Regions from separate parts of the Alkaliphilus flagellatus genome, predicted to be linked through region 2. Evidence: riboswitches for the same ligand, from Rfam matches in the RefSeq annotation. Region 2 holds a riboswitch; the other holds the start of a gene.

Region 1 (8,019 bases), on a different contig from region 2:
AATGTAACATATTAAATAATCAATGTTTATATATTTATAAGACATTTTTATGGAGTTTGTAAAAAATAGTAGGTCATATTTACTTATTACTATTGCAAAGTTAAGTAATATTTTCTATTATAGTATGGGAGCATTATTATATAGTTATTAATGAAATATATAGCCTGAATTATCTAAAAGTTATAGGAGTTGATATTATGGCAGAACATGTAATAGATAAGGCAAAAAAATGTTTGCAATGTAAAAATCCAAGATGTCAAAAAGGGTGTCCTATCAATACCCCTATAAAAGAAATGATCAATTTGTTTTTAGAAGGAGACATTAATGGGGCTGGAAAAATTGTATTTGAGAACAATCCATTATCTGTAGTGTGCTCTTTAGTATGCCCCCATGAAAGACAATGTGAGGGTAGTTGTATATTAGGAATAAAATCAAGTCCTGTTAAAATAGGTGATATAGAGAACTATATTTCAGACTATAGTTTAAATTTAATAGATTTAAAACCAGATAAGAAACGTAAAGGTAATATTGGAATAATAGGTTCTGGTCCAGCAGGTATCACTATAGCCTTACTGCTAGCCTTAAAGGGATATAATATTACAATATTCGAAGCTAAAGATAAGATAGGCGGAATGCTTAGATACGGAATTCCAGAGTTTAGATTACCTAAAGATATTTTAGATAAAATTAAAAATAGATTAGTAGAGCTAGGGGTCGTAATTAGGCCTAACGTATTAGTAGGTTCTAGAATAACCATTGAAGAGTTGTTTAGAGACGGATTTGATGCTATATTTATCGGTACAGGTGTATGGCAACCTAAAAAGCTAAATATTAGAGGTGAAAGCTTAGGACATGTTCATTTTGCAATTGATTATTTAAAAAACCCTGATGTATATAAATTAGGGAATAAGGTGTGCGTTATTGGTGGTGGAAACGTTGCAATGGATGTAGCTAGAACAGCTATTAGAAAAGGTTCTAAAGAGGTTACTATAATGTATAGGAGAGGCACTGAAGATATGCCTGCAACTAATCATGAAATAGAATATGCTAAAGTAGATGGAGTTAAGTTTGAGTTGTATAGGGCTCCTGTTGAAATTACAGAGGAAGGCATAATTTATATTGAAACTAAGATGGTAGCTGACGAAGCTGGAGAAAGACTTGTTACTGTAGATGGTTCTGAAAGCTTATTTGAGTGTAACTCTATTATGGTTGCAGTTAGCCAAGGACCTAGAACTAATATAATATCAACAACAAAAGGAATAGAAGTAAACGAAAGAGGGTTAGCAATAGTAGATGAACATGGCAGAACTACTAAAGAAGGAGTTTTTGCATCTGGGGATGTTGTTACTGGAGCGAGAACTGTTGTAGAGGCAGTAAAATATTCGAAGCATGTAGCTGAGGCTATTGATAAATATGTTAGTGGAAAATATGAAAAGAAGGCTAATAAAGTATGTTAATTAAAATAAAAATCAAGGGTATAGACATAGGTGCTTATTCTTGATTTTTTTTTAATTTTATTATTTAGAATAAACATATAAAAGGGCATTATTTTATATTTGTATATCTTTTATGTGATAATCATATGAAATTTATATCCAATTTAAAGTATTCAAAAAATAATACGTGATAAAAAAATATCAGGAGTTGAAAAAATATTCTAAAAGATGTATTATTGTCTTATAGAAAGTTATATAAAAAACATACATACAGTACCAGATGATAACAACGAGAGATATCCACTAGGGTAGCCGAAGAAGCAATGTAAAAGATGCCGATTTTTTTGCAGAAACTTTCAGGCAGAAGGATCGTTGTTTGATGGAACTCTGAAGAGCCCGTATATACGGCGCCGTAGGAGAAATACATTTTAGTGTAGAAACTCTCAGGCAAAAATACAGAGGACATGATGGCAGATTTTCTTACTATTCCATTATGTTCTTATTTTTTGCATAAATTATTAGAATATATTTTAAATTTGGGAATAATTTTGTATGGAGGAATTTCCTCATACTATTAATTAAAATGATGTACTAGCTTTAATTTAGGGTAAACTATTATAAAAGAGGAGGAGATATTTATGACCGAGCTGCGCAGAACATCCTTGTATGAAGCACACAAGAGACATGGCGGCAAATTAGTTGATTATTCAGGATGGGAAATGTCAGTACAGTTTGAGGGATTAACAGCTGAACATGAAGCAGTAAGAACAGCAGCAGGAATATTCGATGTATCTCACATGGGGGAAATCGAAGTAAAGGGGAATCAAGCAGAGGATTTTGTTCAGTACCTAGTTACAAATGACATATCTGTGCTTGAAGATAATCAAATTCTTTATACATTCATGTGTTACCCAGATGGAGGAGTAGTGGATGACCTTTTAGTTTATAAGTTTAACAATAATCATTACTATTTAGTAGTTAATGCAAGCAATGCTGATAAAGATTATGAGTGGATGAAGCAAAACTTAGGTAAATATGATGCAGAAATAATTAATATTTCTGATGATGTATCAGAAATTGCTATTCAAGGACCGAAGGCTCAAGAAATATTGCAAGAGCTTACTGACACAGATCTTTCAGAAATAAAGTTCTTCTATTTAAAGAGAGATGTAAATATAAATGGTGCTAACTGTCTTGTTTCAAGAACAGGCTATACTGGGGAAGATGGTTTTGAAATTTACTTAGATCATAAAGATGCTGATTCTTTATGGGAAAAGCTTATGGAAGTTGGTAAAGATAAAGGATTAAGGCCAGCAGGACTTGGAGCAAGAGATACCTTAAGATTTGAAGTTGCCTTACCTCTTTATGGCAATGAAATCTCTCAGGATATTAGTCCTCTAGAAGCAGGATTAGGCTTTTTTGTAAAGTTAAATAAAACTGACTTTATTGGTAAGGATGCCCTTGTTAAGCAAAAAGAAGAGGGATTAAAGAGAAAACTAGTGGGATTTGAAATGAAAGAAAATGGAGTACCTAGACATGGATACGAAGTGATGGCCGATGGAAAGGTTATAGGCTTTGTAACTACTGGGTATAATTCTCCAAGTCTGAAGAAAAATATTGGTTTTGCTCTAGTTGATGCTGAGTATGCAGCCTTAGGTACACCAATAGAAATTAAAGTTAGAAAGAGAACTTTAAAGGCAGAGGTAGTTGGTAAAAAGTTCTATGATAAGCATACGAAAAAATAACTTTAAATAAATATCTAAAGAAATAAAAGATAATAAAAACAATTCAAGGAGGAGTATGGTATGAAAATTGTAGAAGGACTTTTATATTCAAATGATCACGAGTGGGTAAAGGTAGAAGGAAATAAGGCTTACATTGGAGTTACAGACTATGCACAACATGCATTAGGAGAAATCGTGTATATTGAAATGCCAGAAGTTGGAGATGAGTTTGACAAAGGTGATGTTTTTGGTGTTGTTGAGTCTGTAAAGGCAGCTTCTGACTCATATCTACCAGTTTCAGGAAAAGTAGTTGAGATTAATGAAGCTCTAGAAGATTCTCCTGAACTTGTAAACGAAGATGCTTTTGCTAACTGGATTTTAGCAGTTGAATTAACAGATGAATCCGAACTTGGAACATTAATGAATGATGTAGAATACAAAGAGTTTTGCGATAAGGAGGAATAGTATGCATAGGTACATACCTAATACAGACACCGATGCCAAGCGAATGCTGGAGGCTATTGGAGCTAACTCCATGGAGGATCTGTTTAAGGACATACCTAAAGGACTTCAATTAGGTAGAGAACTTAATATAGAAGGACCATATTCCGAAATGGAAATAGTTCGCCATATGAAAGACCTTAGTGGCAAAAACAAAAGTACAGATGATTTAGTTTGCTTCTTAGGAGCAGGGGCATATGATCACTATATCCCTAGCGTAATTAAACATCTAGCGGGAAGATCAGAGTTTTATACAGCTTATACTCCATATCAACCAGAAATTAGTCAAGGTACCCTACAAGCAATATTTGAGTATCAAACTATGATCTGCAACTTAACAGGTATGGATGTAGCAAATGCTTCTATTTATGATGGTGCGACTGCGTGTGCTGAAGCGGCAATAATGGCAGCTGATAATACAAGACGTAAATCTATTGTTGTTTCTTCAACGGTACATCCTGAAGTAAGAAATGTTTTAAAAGTATATATGGGATTTAGAAATATTGAAGTAGTTGAAGTAGATATGCAAGATGGAGTAACAGATATAGACAAATTAAAGTCTGTAGTTGGGAAAGACACCGCAGGAGTTATAATCCAAAACCCGAACTTCTTTGGTATTATTGAAGATATAACAGAGGTTGAAAAAATTACTCATGAAAATAAAGCGCTATTTATTAATTATGTAGATCCTATTTCATTAGGAATATTAAAAAGTCCAGGAGAACTAGGTGCAGATATAGTTGTTGGAGAAGGCCAATCCTTAGGAAATAGCTTAAACTTTGGTGGACCATATTTAGGCTTCTTTGCAACTACATCTAAGTTAGTTAGAAAGATTCCTGGAAGAATAGTTGGTCAGTCTGAGGATGTGGATGGTAAGAGAGCGTTCGTTCTTACATTACAGGCAAGAGAGCAACATATTAGAAGATATAAAGCTACTTCAAATATTTGTTCTAACCAAGGGTTAGTTGCTCTTATGGCTTCTATTTATCTAACTACTTTAGGTAAAAAAGGAATTAGGGAAGTAGCTATGCAAAGTACTCAAAAAGCCCATTATGCTTTTAATGAAATTACTAAGGGTGGTAAGTTTAAACCATTATTTGATAAGCCATTCTTTAAAGAGTTTGCAGTAACTAGTAATTTAGATAGCTCTAAAGTTAATGAAGAGCTATTGAAGAACAACATCCTTGGAGGATATGAACTTAAGAAAGAATATTCAGAGTTAGATAATGGATTGTTGTTATGTGTAACTGAGAAAAGAACTAAGGAAGAAATAGATAAATTAGCTAGAGTAATGGAGGTGATATAATGAATACGGACTACACTAAACTAATCTTTGAAGTTTCTCAAGAAGGTAGAAAGGCATATAGCCTACCTAAATGTGATGTAGAAGAGGTTAATATTGAAAGTCTAATTCCTAGTGAGTTTTTAAGTGATAAGGAATTAGATTTGCCAGAGGTAAGCGAAGTAGATGTTATTAGACATTATACTCAATTATCTAATAAAAATTATGGAGTAGATACAGGTTTTTATCCATTAGGATCTTGTACTATGAAGTATAACCCTAAAATAAATGAAGATATGGCAGATCTTTCAGGATTTAGAAACATACATCCTTACCAGCCAATAGAAACTGTACAAGGAGCTTTAGAGCTTATGTATGGACTAGATAAAATGCTGGCAGAAGTAGCTGGTATGGAAAGAATGACTCTTCAACCTGCTGCAGGAGCGCATGGAGAGCTTGTAGGATTAATGATAATAAAGGCTTACCATGATAAGCGGGGAGATAAGAAAAGAACAAAGATTATAGTTCCAGATTCTGCACATGGAACAAACCCAGCTAGTGCAGCTGTTGCTGGATTTGATATTGTGGAAGTAAAATCAGATAAAAACGGGGCTGTTGACATAGAAAGTCTTAAGTCAGTTCTAAGTGATGAAATTGCCGGATTAATGTTAACAAACCCAAGTACCCTCGGACTTTTTGAAACAAATATTAAAGAAATTGCAGACTTAGTTCATGAAGCAGGTGGCTTATTATATTATGATGGTGCTAACATGAACGCAATTATGGGTGTTACAAGACCGGGAGATATGGGGTTTGACGTAATTCATTATAACCTACATAAAACCTTCTCTACACCTCACGGTGGTGGAGGCCCTGGAAGTGGTCCTGTAGGAGTTAGAAAAGATTTAGTAGAGTTTTTACCTTCTCCAGTTGTAGAGAAAAAAGGAGATAACTATATACTAGATTATGATAGACCACACTCTATAGGTAAAATAAAGAGTTTTTATGGACATTTTGGAATACTTGTTAGAGCATATACTTATATACTTTCATATGGACCTGGACTTAAAGAAGTTAGTGAAAAGGCAGTGCTTAATGCAAACTACATGATGCATAAATTAAAGGAAAAATATTATCTTCCAATAGAGCAAGTATGTAAACATGAATTTGTATTAGGAGGCCTAAATGAGGATATACTAGGAATATCTACACTTGATATTGCGAAACGTCTACTTGATTATGGATACCATCCACCTACAATTTACTTCCCACTTATAGTAAATGAGGCAATAATGATAGAGCCAACGGAAACTGAAAGTGTGGAGACTCTAGATAGATTTATAGATGCGATGAATAAAATTGCTGATGAAGCGAAAGAAAACCCTGAGTTATTGAAGAATGCTCCTCATAATACCCATGTAAGAAGAATAGATGAAGCAAAGGCAGCTAGAAACTTAATAGTTAAGTGGGAAAAAAGTGAGTAAAAACAATAGTTAACATATTTATACTGTTGTAACTCCCTCTTGGAAAAGAGGGAGTTACAACGTTTAATAAAGAAAACTTACTTCAGATGTAGTGCTTAATTTCTCGTCTATAAAAGCGGGAATATTAGCAATATACCAAAGATAAATACTAAGGAGGAAAGATAATGTTGTTTGGACAAGATGGGAATTTAGAACAAGATTTGCTAAAGAGTATAAAGGCATCTATAGATGATAGAGTTGCTAGCGCTTGCGAAACGTGAGACATGGCAAGTGTACTTGCACCCGCCTGGGGCGTTAAAGAAATGGCAGATCCAAATAAAGCACAAGAAATAAGAGAATACATGCAAAGTGTGGCAGGCTCTAATTTCACACTATCATCTGGTGAAACAGTAACTGTAATAAAAGGTGATGTAAAGGAAAAGAATGGTGAGGCAATACTAATTTTTAGATACCAAATAGTAAAATAGTATTGCAGTATCATAAAAAATAAATAAGAATACCCTCTGTTTATATGGCAGAGGGTATTTTTATCAATTATAATATAAGTATGAGGAAATTACACTAGTCATTAATTAAATACTAATATTAATTAGAATTATAATATACGGCTTCTTCATATATTAAGTCATGCAAAAGGGGTGGTTTTATGGAGTGTAGTCATAATAAAGACTGTAATAATAAAGATACAATCTGTGTTTCTAGAGTTCCAATATTTAACGGGCTAAATTGGGATGAGACTATGGAAGTTGCTAACATTACAGAACATATGAAGTTTAGAAAGGGAGAAGTAATCTTTTTGGACGGAGATAGACTAGATAAACTCTATATTATCAATGAAGGCAGGGTTAAAATATATAAAATATCTGAAGATGGTAAAGAACAAATCATTAGAATACTAGAGCCTGGAGATTTTATGGGAGAGCTTTCTTTATTTAAACAAACTCCATCAAATAGTAATGCAGAAGCTTTGGAGGCAACTATAGTGTGTGTTATTGAAGGGAAAAAAATAAAAGATATCTTATATAAAAATCCAGGTATTTCTATTAAAATAACCGAAGAATTAAGTAATAGGCTAGCAAAGGCTGATAACTTAATTGAAAGACTAGTGCTACATGATGTAGAAAGTCGTGTTGCACACATTCTTTTAAGTATGATAGGACCAGATGGGAATGTTAATCTAACTATTAGTAAAAAGGATTTGGCATCTTATATAGGAATGTCTCAAGAAACATTAAGCAGGAAGCTATCACACTTCCAAGCCATGGGTTTGATAAAACTGGTTGGACAAAGGCAAGTAAGTATATTAGATAAAGAAGGCCTAGAGAATATGGCTAATTATTAAGAGAAAGAATTTACTTAATGAGGGAGTTAAGCCTATCTCAACTGAGTCTAGTTTACAATAAGGAGAAGGTCTATGAAAAAAAAGTTAGCTATTTTATGTTATAGCCAGGCAACCCTAAATATGTATTATGAGCAAATAAGAAGTTTGTTCCAAGAAAATCTCCATATTGAAAAATACTGTATAGAGGGTGGCTCTATTACAAAGGAAATAATAGCAGATTTAGTTCTAGTTCCTTCTTTTGATGCCTTTG
Region 2 (8,019 bases):
AGGAACCTATTTTCCTAAGAATAAGAAGTATGGACATACTGGGTTAATGGATATCTTGACTCAAATTTCAAAGCAGTGGAAAGATCGAAAGGATGAAATTATACAAAATAGTAAAGAGATAAGTGAAGCTATTGCAGGTATGGAATCTAATAAACGAAGTACAGAGGTTGAAAAGGACATTATACACAAAACTTTTGAAGAGTTAGAGTATTTATATGATCCACAATATGGAGGATTTGGTAAGCAACCGAAGTTTCCAACACCTCATAATTTAAGTTTTTTATTAAAGTATTGGTCGGCTACTAAAGAGAAAAAGGCTCTAGAAATAGTAGAAAATACTTTGAAAGCAATGTATAAAGGTGGAATGTTTGATCACGTTGGTTATGGATTTGCACGATACTCTGTAGATAGAAAGTGGCTAGTACCTCATTTTGAAAAGATGCTTTATGACAATGCTATGCTATCTATTGTATATTTAGAAACTTACCATGCTACAAGAAAAGAGATATATAAAGAGATTGCTGAAAAACTCTTCGAATATGTATTAAGAGATATGACTTCGCCCTTAGGAGGGTTTTATTCTGCAGAGGATGCAGACTCTGAGGGTATAGAAGGAAAGTTTTATGTGTGGACAGTTGATAAAATTGAATATGTTTTAGGTAAAGATGACGCTAAAATATATTGTAAGTATTATGATATAACAAATAAAGGTAACTTTGAGGGACATAATATACCTAATTTGATAAATCAAGATTTAGAGGATATAGGTCAAAATCAAGAGTTAAAAAACAAATTAGAGATTATGAATAGGAAGCTATTTGATATACGTAACAAAAGAGTCCATCCCCATAAGGATGATAAAATACTTACATCTTGGAATGGACTTATGATAGCAGCTATGGCATATGGTTATAGGGTTTTAGGTGAAGAAAAGTATTTAAATGGTGCCACTGATGCTACTGAGTTTATCTTCAAAAACCTTATTAGAGAAGATGGACGTCTATTAGCTAGATATAGAGATGGACATTCTGCATATTTAGGTTATATAGATGATTATGCATTTTTAATTTGGGGATTGTTAGAGCTATATGAAGCTACACTTAACGAAGACTTTTTAGAAAAAGCTATTAAATTGAATTATGATATGATTAAGCTATTTTGGGATGAAAATGATGGAGGGTTTTATCTTTATGGACATGATGCAGAACAACTTGTTATAAGACCTAAGGAAGTATATGATGGTGCTATTCCTTCGGGAAATAGTGTGGCAGCTTTAAATATGCTTAGGTTAGCTAGTTTAACAGGGGACACAAAATTAGAGGAACTAACAGAAAAACTATTGTATGCATTTGGAAATAGTGCTAAAGAACATCCTAATGCCCATACATTTTTAATGACTGCTACTTTGTTTTATTTTGCGCCAAAGACAGAAGTAGTAATTGTAGCTAATAAAAAGGACGATTTATATAATGAAATGATTATGGAAATAAATAATAGATTCATGCCATTTACAACTGTAGCTGTTAATATAAATAATCAACTAATAAAAAATATAGGTTCTAATATATTAGATAAGAAAATGAAAGATGACATAACTACTGCTCATGTTTGCTCTAACTTTGTATGCCATGAGCCAACTAATCAATTAGATCAGTTTATTAAGCTTATTGATACAGAGTATAGTTTTTTTGCTGATTAATACTACATAGTCAATTAAAATTTATTACAATTGAGCTTTGATTTTGTGTTATAATTCAGTGGTATACTTTTAACATATGATAGTTAGGGGGAGAAAAATTGCTACATGTAGTATTATTAGAACCAGAAATTCCGCAAAATACAGGAAATATTGCTAGAACCTGTGCTGCAACAGGAAGTGTACTTCACTTAATAGGTCCATTAGGGTTTTCTATAGATGAAAAGCATGTAAAGCGTGCAGGACTTGACTATTGGGATATATTAGACTTAAGGTATTATAACAGCTATAAAGAATTTTTAGAGAAGAACTCTAATGCCAAAATATACTATGCAACAACTAAAGCAGAAAAATCCCATAGTGATATGGAATACCCAAAGGAAGATTGTTATATAATGTTTGGTAAAGAAACTGCTGGTATTCCAAAAGATATATTAAATAATAACAAGGAAACTTGCATAAGAATTCCTATGGTAGACTTAGAAAGAGCAAGATCATTAAATTTATCTAATTCTGTTTCTATTGTAGTATATGAAGTGTTACGACAATATAATTATCCGAATATGAGATAGGGTAGCTATGGCTACTCTATTTTTATTCTATATAAGAAAGCTAGAACTATAAGTATTTTAAGTAGGTGAAATTTTTAGTTAGATTTTAAAATTTAAGTGCAACATAAGTATGTTAGATAGTGTAGGATGACTTTTGCTTTTAACATAGAAAATATTGTAAATTGATTAAATAAAGTATAGAATGGAATTAAATAAACAGTCAATTAATAATTAATTAATAGATAAGTTAAGTAGAATAATGGAGGAGATAAAATGAGTAAGATTCAAATTATTACAGATAGTATGATTGATGTTCCTAAAGATATTGTAGAAAAACATAATATTATAGTAATGCCTTTAACTATTATTTTTGGTGATAAAGAATATAGGGATGGTGTTGATTTAACAAACGCACAATTTTATGAAAAACTTACACAATCAGAAGAACTACCAAAGACTTCTCAAATAAGTCCGAATACTTTTATGCAGATATTTGAAAAAGCATTAGGTGAGGGCAAAGAAGTTTTGTGTATAAATGGCTCTTCAAGGGCAAGTGGTACACATCAATCAGCAATAATAGCTAAAAACTCATTAGAAACCAATAAAATCCAGGTTTTTGATACTATGGGGTTATCCTTCGGTGGCGGAATGTTTGTATATGAGGCCGCAAAAATGGCAGAGGAAGGAAAAAGCTTAAATGAAATAATTAATAGACTAAGTAAAATTAAGTTAAATGTGGACCATATTTTTACTGTTGATACTTTAGAATACTTGAAAAAAGGTGGTCGTTTGAACCCGATGAAAGCTACAATAGCAACTATGCTAAATATTAAGCCTATTTTAACAGTTGCAGAAGGATTAGTTGAGCCTTTGGATAAAGTAAGAGGAAGTAAAAAAGTAGTAGGTAAAATGATAGAGCTTGCAAAACAGCGTGGAAAAGATTTTGAGGATAAAGTAGTTGGTATTTCTCATGCAAGCTGTCCGGAAACTTTAGCTGTGTTAAAGGATCAAGTGCTAAGAGAGCTTAATCCAAAAGAAGTGATTGTTACTGAAATAGGATGTACGATAGGAACTCATGCTGGACCAGGTACATTAGCTATTTTTTACATTATTGAGTAGTTAAAATATAAGTACAAAAAATTAGATTTAATTGGATGTGGTGTTTAAATAACAATGGTGTTTAGTTAAACGCATTTTGGATATAAGAAAAATAGATTAACCTATGTGTTATTGCTAAAGTTAGCGAAAAGTTATAAAATGCTGAAAAGTCAGAATGAATTATTAAGAAATTTTAATTTGTTATAAATTTGACAATTTGAACATTCTTATGTAATGTCAATAAAACATGGGTAAAAATTTAATAAAAGTAGTTGCTACTGCCTAATATATATATTATAATGTGATTGAAGATAGACATTTAGAAAAATTTAGCATACTAATAATTTAATATTGTAACTGGAAGAAAAATGCGGGAGAGATTTGACATTTTAAATGTTAAACGCCGAAGGAAGAAGCTAAAAAGTTCGCCATTTTTTAGTGAATATCTCAGGCAAAAGGACCGTATTTGGACGGTACTCTGAAAAGCGTAATTTAGCACCGATGGGGCAATTTCTGCAGTTTGAGAAAGAAACTCTCAGGTTAATGAACAGAGCAACTATGACAACAAGGCGTTGTATTAGTTGCTCTGTTTTTGTATAATTAAGTAATTTTATGGAAATAACTCAAAGAGTAAATTTACGGAGGTAAAGTTGGGTGAAGGCAATAATTATTACAAATAATATGGAAGTTAGACAAAAATATAACAACGATTATAATATAGAGTTTGTTGATGGAAATTACTTAGACGTTTTATTCCTAGCAAGGAATAAAATACACGAAGGACACAGACTGTTAACCCACCCTTTATCAGGTAGTGTTAAACCTAACGAAACTCCTTACAAAAGTCTGGCCATATCCTGTGAAAAAGAAGATTTACATATTGATTCCTTAATGATTATAGAAGATAGCATTAGTACTGCTCAAAAATTTATTAGAATAAGGACTCCTAAGAAGTGGGATAATGAGATATTAAAAGATTTTATGGAAATTGATCGCACACTATTGGACAGTGCAATTGAAAGTATGAGGCAATTTAATTAGAATCTTAGCCAATATTTTAGCCTCAAATTCCATTAATTTAAAGTGTTATTTTTAATTAAGCATAAAAACTAATAAAATACGAAATTCAAAGGAGTGAAACACATGGAAAACATTTATGATGTAATTATAATAGGTGGAGGACCTGCTGGGTTATCAGCTGGACTTTATGCAGCTAGAGGTAAAATGTCAACATTGATTTTAGAAAAGGAAAAAGCAGGTGGGCAAATTGTAAGTACAGAAGAAGTTGCAAACTACCCAGGATCTATGCAAAATGCTACAGGACCAATATTAATAGATAGAATGGTAGAGCAATGTAATGAGTTTGGAGCAAAGTTTGAAAAAGATACAATAAAAGACATAAAAGTAGATGAGTCAATAAAGGTTTTAGTAGGAGAAAAAGCAACTTATAAAGCTAAATCTATAATTATAGCCTCGGGAGCTAACCCAAGGCCAATAGGTGCGCCAGGAGAAAGAGAATTAACTGGTAAAGGAGTATCCTACTGCGCTACTTGTGATGCAGATTTTTTTACAGACCTAGAGGTATTTGTTATTGGTGGAGGGGACTCTGCTGTTGAAGAAGCTATTTTCTTAACTAAATTTGCTAGAAAAGTAACTATAGTACATAGAAGAGATGAGCTTAGAGCTGCTAAATCTATTCAAGATAAAGCTTTCAACAATGCTAAAATTGACTTTATATGGGACAGTACTGTAACGGAAATTAAAGGCGATGGAATAGTTGAGAGTGTAGTATTTAAAAATTTAAAAACTGGTGAAACTACAGAGTATACAGCTAACGAAGATGATGGAACTTTTGGTATATTTGTATTTGTTGGTTATATCCCTGCGACCGAAATATTTAAAGGTATTATAAATATGGATGAAGTTGGATATATAATAACTGATGATAATATGAAAACCAATGTTCCGGGTGTGTTTGCAGCAGGAGATTGTAGGGTAAAATCATTAAGACAGGTTATTACAGCAGCTGCTGATGGAGCTATTGCAGCAATTCAAGCTGAAAAATATATAGAAAATGAACTAGAATAACAAGTTTAATACAACTTTAAGGAGGTGAAGGAAAATGATATCTGTTGATAAAGACACTTTTGAAAGTGAAGTACTTCAAGCTGAAGGGTATGTATTAGTAGATTATTGGAGTGATGGTTGTGAGCCATGCAAAGCATTAATGCCTGATATTATGGAGTTAAAAGAGCAATATGGTGACAAAATTAAATTTACTAAATTAAACACTACTCAGGCAAGAAGGCTAGCCATTAAGGAAAAGGTACTAGGTCTACCTACTATTGCTATCTATAACAATGGTGCAAAGGTAGATGAATTAACTAAGGATGATGCAACAAGAGCAAATATTGAATCAATGATTAAAAAATACTTATAACTAAACTGGCCTATAATGGGAACGAATTGAAAGTATTCAATTATAGGCCCTTAGAAATAAAGGGAGGTGAAGCTTGTGCGCTTAGAATTAGGAAAAATTTTCATTAATGATGTAAAGTTCGGAGATACTACTAAAGTAGAAAACGGCGTACTTTATGTCAATAAGGATGAAATGCTTAAAGAAATTGGTGGAGATGAACATATTAAAAGCATCGACATCGAATTAGCTCATCCAGGAGAAGAGGTTAGAATTACTCCAGTTAAGGACGTTATTGAACCTAGAGTTAAAGTTGAAGGTCCTGGAGGGATTTTTCCAGGGGTAATAAGTAAGGTTGATACTGTAGGTAGTGGCCGCACACATGCTTTAAAAAATGTGGCAGTAGTAACAGCAGGTAAAATCGTTGGTTTCCAAGAAGGTATCATCGATATGACTGGTCCTGGGGCAGAGTATACACCATTTTCCCAACTACACAACATAGTTGTTGTTGCAGAACCAGTTGATGGCTTAAAGCAATATGATCATGAGGCTGCTGTAAGAATGATAGGCTTTAAAGCTGCTATGTATTTAGGTGAAGCTGCAAGAAATGTAGAGCCTGATGAAGTAAAAGTTTATGAAACAGAACCTATCTTTGAATCAGCTAATAAGTATCCTGAATTACCAAAGATAGGATATGTTTACATGCTTCAAACTCAAGGTTTACTTCATGATACATATGTATATGGAGTAGATGCTAAGAAAATAGTACCTACCATCCTTTATCCAACAGAAATAATGGATGGTGCTATTGTAAGTGGTAACTGCGTTTCTGCTTGCGATAAAAATCCAACTTATGTCCATTTAAACAATGGAATTATAGAAGATCTATATGAGAAGCATGGTAAAGAAATAAACTTTGTTGGAGTAATTATTACAAACGAAAATGTTTACCTTGCAGATAAAGAAAGATCTTCAAATTGGACTGCTAAATTAGCTAAGTTCTTAGGATTAGATGGTGTTATTGTATCTCAAGAAGGTTTTGGTAACCCTGATACAGATCTTATTATGAACTGTAAAAAGATTGAAAATGAAGGCATTAAAACAGTTATTGTTACTGACGAATATGCTGGTAGAGATGGCGCTTCTCAATCTTTAGCGGATGCAGATCCAAAAGCTGATGCTGTTGTAACTAATGGTAATGCTAATGAGGTTATTGTACTACCTCCAATGAAAAAGATTATAGGAACAACAGATTACGTTGATAAAATTGCAGGAGGTTTCTCTGGTAGTTTAAGAGAAGATGGAAGCATTGAAGTAGAAATACAAGCAATAACAGGTGCTACTAACGAAACAGGATTTGGTAAATTAACATCTAAAGGTTTCTAATAACAAATTATATGATATTCACAATTGAAAAATTCGAAAAATTTAAAAATTAAATAATAATATAATAATGTAGAGAGGATGAAGCTGTATGGCAAGATTTGATGGAAAAAAGATCATCATTATCGGCGATAGAGATGGAATTCCGGGTCCAGCTATTGAAGAATGCCTAAAGGGTACTGGGGCAGAAGTAGTATTTTCAGCTACAGAATGTTTTGTCTGAACCGCTGCGGGTGCTATGGACCTTGAAAATCAACAAAGAGTAAAGGATCTAACTGAAAAATATGGAGCAGATAATGTTGTAGTACTTTTGGGTGCGGCAGAAGCTGAAGCATCTGGATTAGCAGCAGAAACTGTTACAGCAGGAGATCCAACCTTTGCAGGTTCATTAGCGGGAGTCCAGTTAGGACTAAGAGTTTTTCATGTAGTTGAGCCACAATTTAAAGATGAAGTGGACGCAGAAGTTTATGATGATCAAATTGGTATGATGGAAATGGTGCTTGACGTTGATTCTATCATCGAAGAAATGACTAATATTAGAAGTGAGTTTTCTAAGTATAACGATTAATTCGTGTTGATAAATAATTCCCGTTAAAAATGAGAGAGGGGGGAAAGTATGAGCAAGAAAAAAGTTGTTCATTATATAAATCAGTTTTTCGCTGGAATCGGTGGAGAAGAAAAAGCTGATATCAAGCCTGAGCTAAGAGAAGGAGTAGTAGGTCCTGGTATGGCTTTAAATGCAGCTATAAAAGAGGAAGCTGAAATTGTAGCAACTATTATTTGTGGTGACTCCTATTTCAACGAAAATCTTGAAGAAGCTAAGGCTGAAATCATTGAAATGGTTAAAAAATACAATCCAGATTTATTTATTGCAG

What was found. Region 2 has a riboswitch for glycine ahead of KQI88_RS03255 (GrdX family protein). Riboswitches for the same ligand answer to the same signal wherever they lie in the genome.
Region 1: linked by a shared signal. The riboswitch ahead of gcvT (glycine cleavage system aminomethyltransferase GcvT) and the one ahead of KQI88_RS03255 (GrdX family protein) in region 2 are both predicted to bind glycine.

What each region holds. Positions count from the first base shown of each region.
Region 1 is NZ_JAHLQK010000002.1:49,251-57,269, forward strand. Features, by position in the region: gene KQI88_RS05165 (NAD(P)-dependent oxidoreductase) at 198-1,457, shown strand; glycine riboswitch at 1,717-1,818, shown strand; glycine riboswitch at 1,822-1,897, shown strand; gene gcvT (glycine cleavage system aminomethyltransferase GcvT) at 2,075-3,181, shown strand; gene gcvH (glycine cleavage system protein GcvH) at 3,242-3,625, shown strand; gene gcvPA (aminomethyl-transferring glycine dehydrogenase subunit GcvPA) at 3,627-4,967, shown strand; gene gcvPB (aminomethyl-transferring glycine dehydrogenase subunit GcvPB) at 4,967-6,427, shown strand; gene KQI88_RS05190 (hypothetical protein) at 6,691-6,894, shown strand; gene KQI88_RS05195 (Crp/Fnr family transcriptional regulator) at 7,074-7,769, shown strand; gene KQI88_RS05200 (sigma-54 interaction domain-containing protein) at 7,842-8,019, shown strand, end outside.
Region 2 is NZ_JAHLQK010000001.1:708,791-716,809, forward strand. Features, by position in the region: gene KQI88_RS03240 (thioredoxin domain-containing protein) at 1-1,699, shown strand, start outside; gene trmL (tRNA (uridine(34)/cytosine(34)/5-carboxymethylaminomethyluridine(34)-2'-O)-methyltransferase TrmL) at 1,798-2,268, shown strand; gene KQI88_RS03250 (DegV family protein) at 2,521-3,366, shown strand; glycine riboswitch at 3,707-3,818, shown strand; glycine riboswitch at 3,820-3,900, shown strand; gene KQI88_RS03255 (GrdX family protein) at 4,000-4,386, shown strand; gene trxB (thioredoxin-disulfide reductase) at 4,489-5,433, shown strand; gene trxA (thioredoxin TrxA) at 5,468-5,785, shown strand; gene KQI88_RS03270 (glycine/sarcosine/betaine reductase component B subunit) at 5,861-7,147, shown strand; gene grdA (glycine/sarcosine/betaine reductase complex selenoprotein A) at 7,236-7,712, shown strand; gene grdB (glycine reductase complex selenoprotein B) at 7,761-8,019, shown strand, end outside.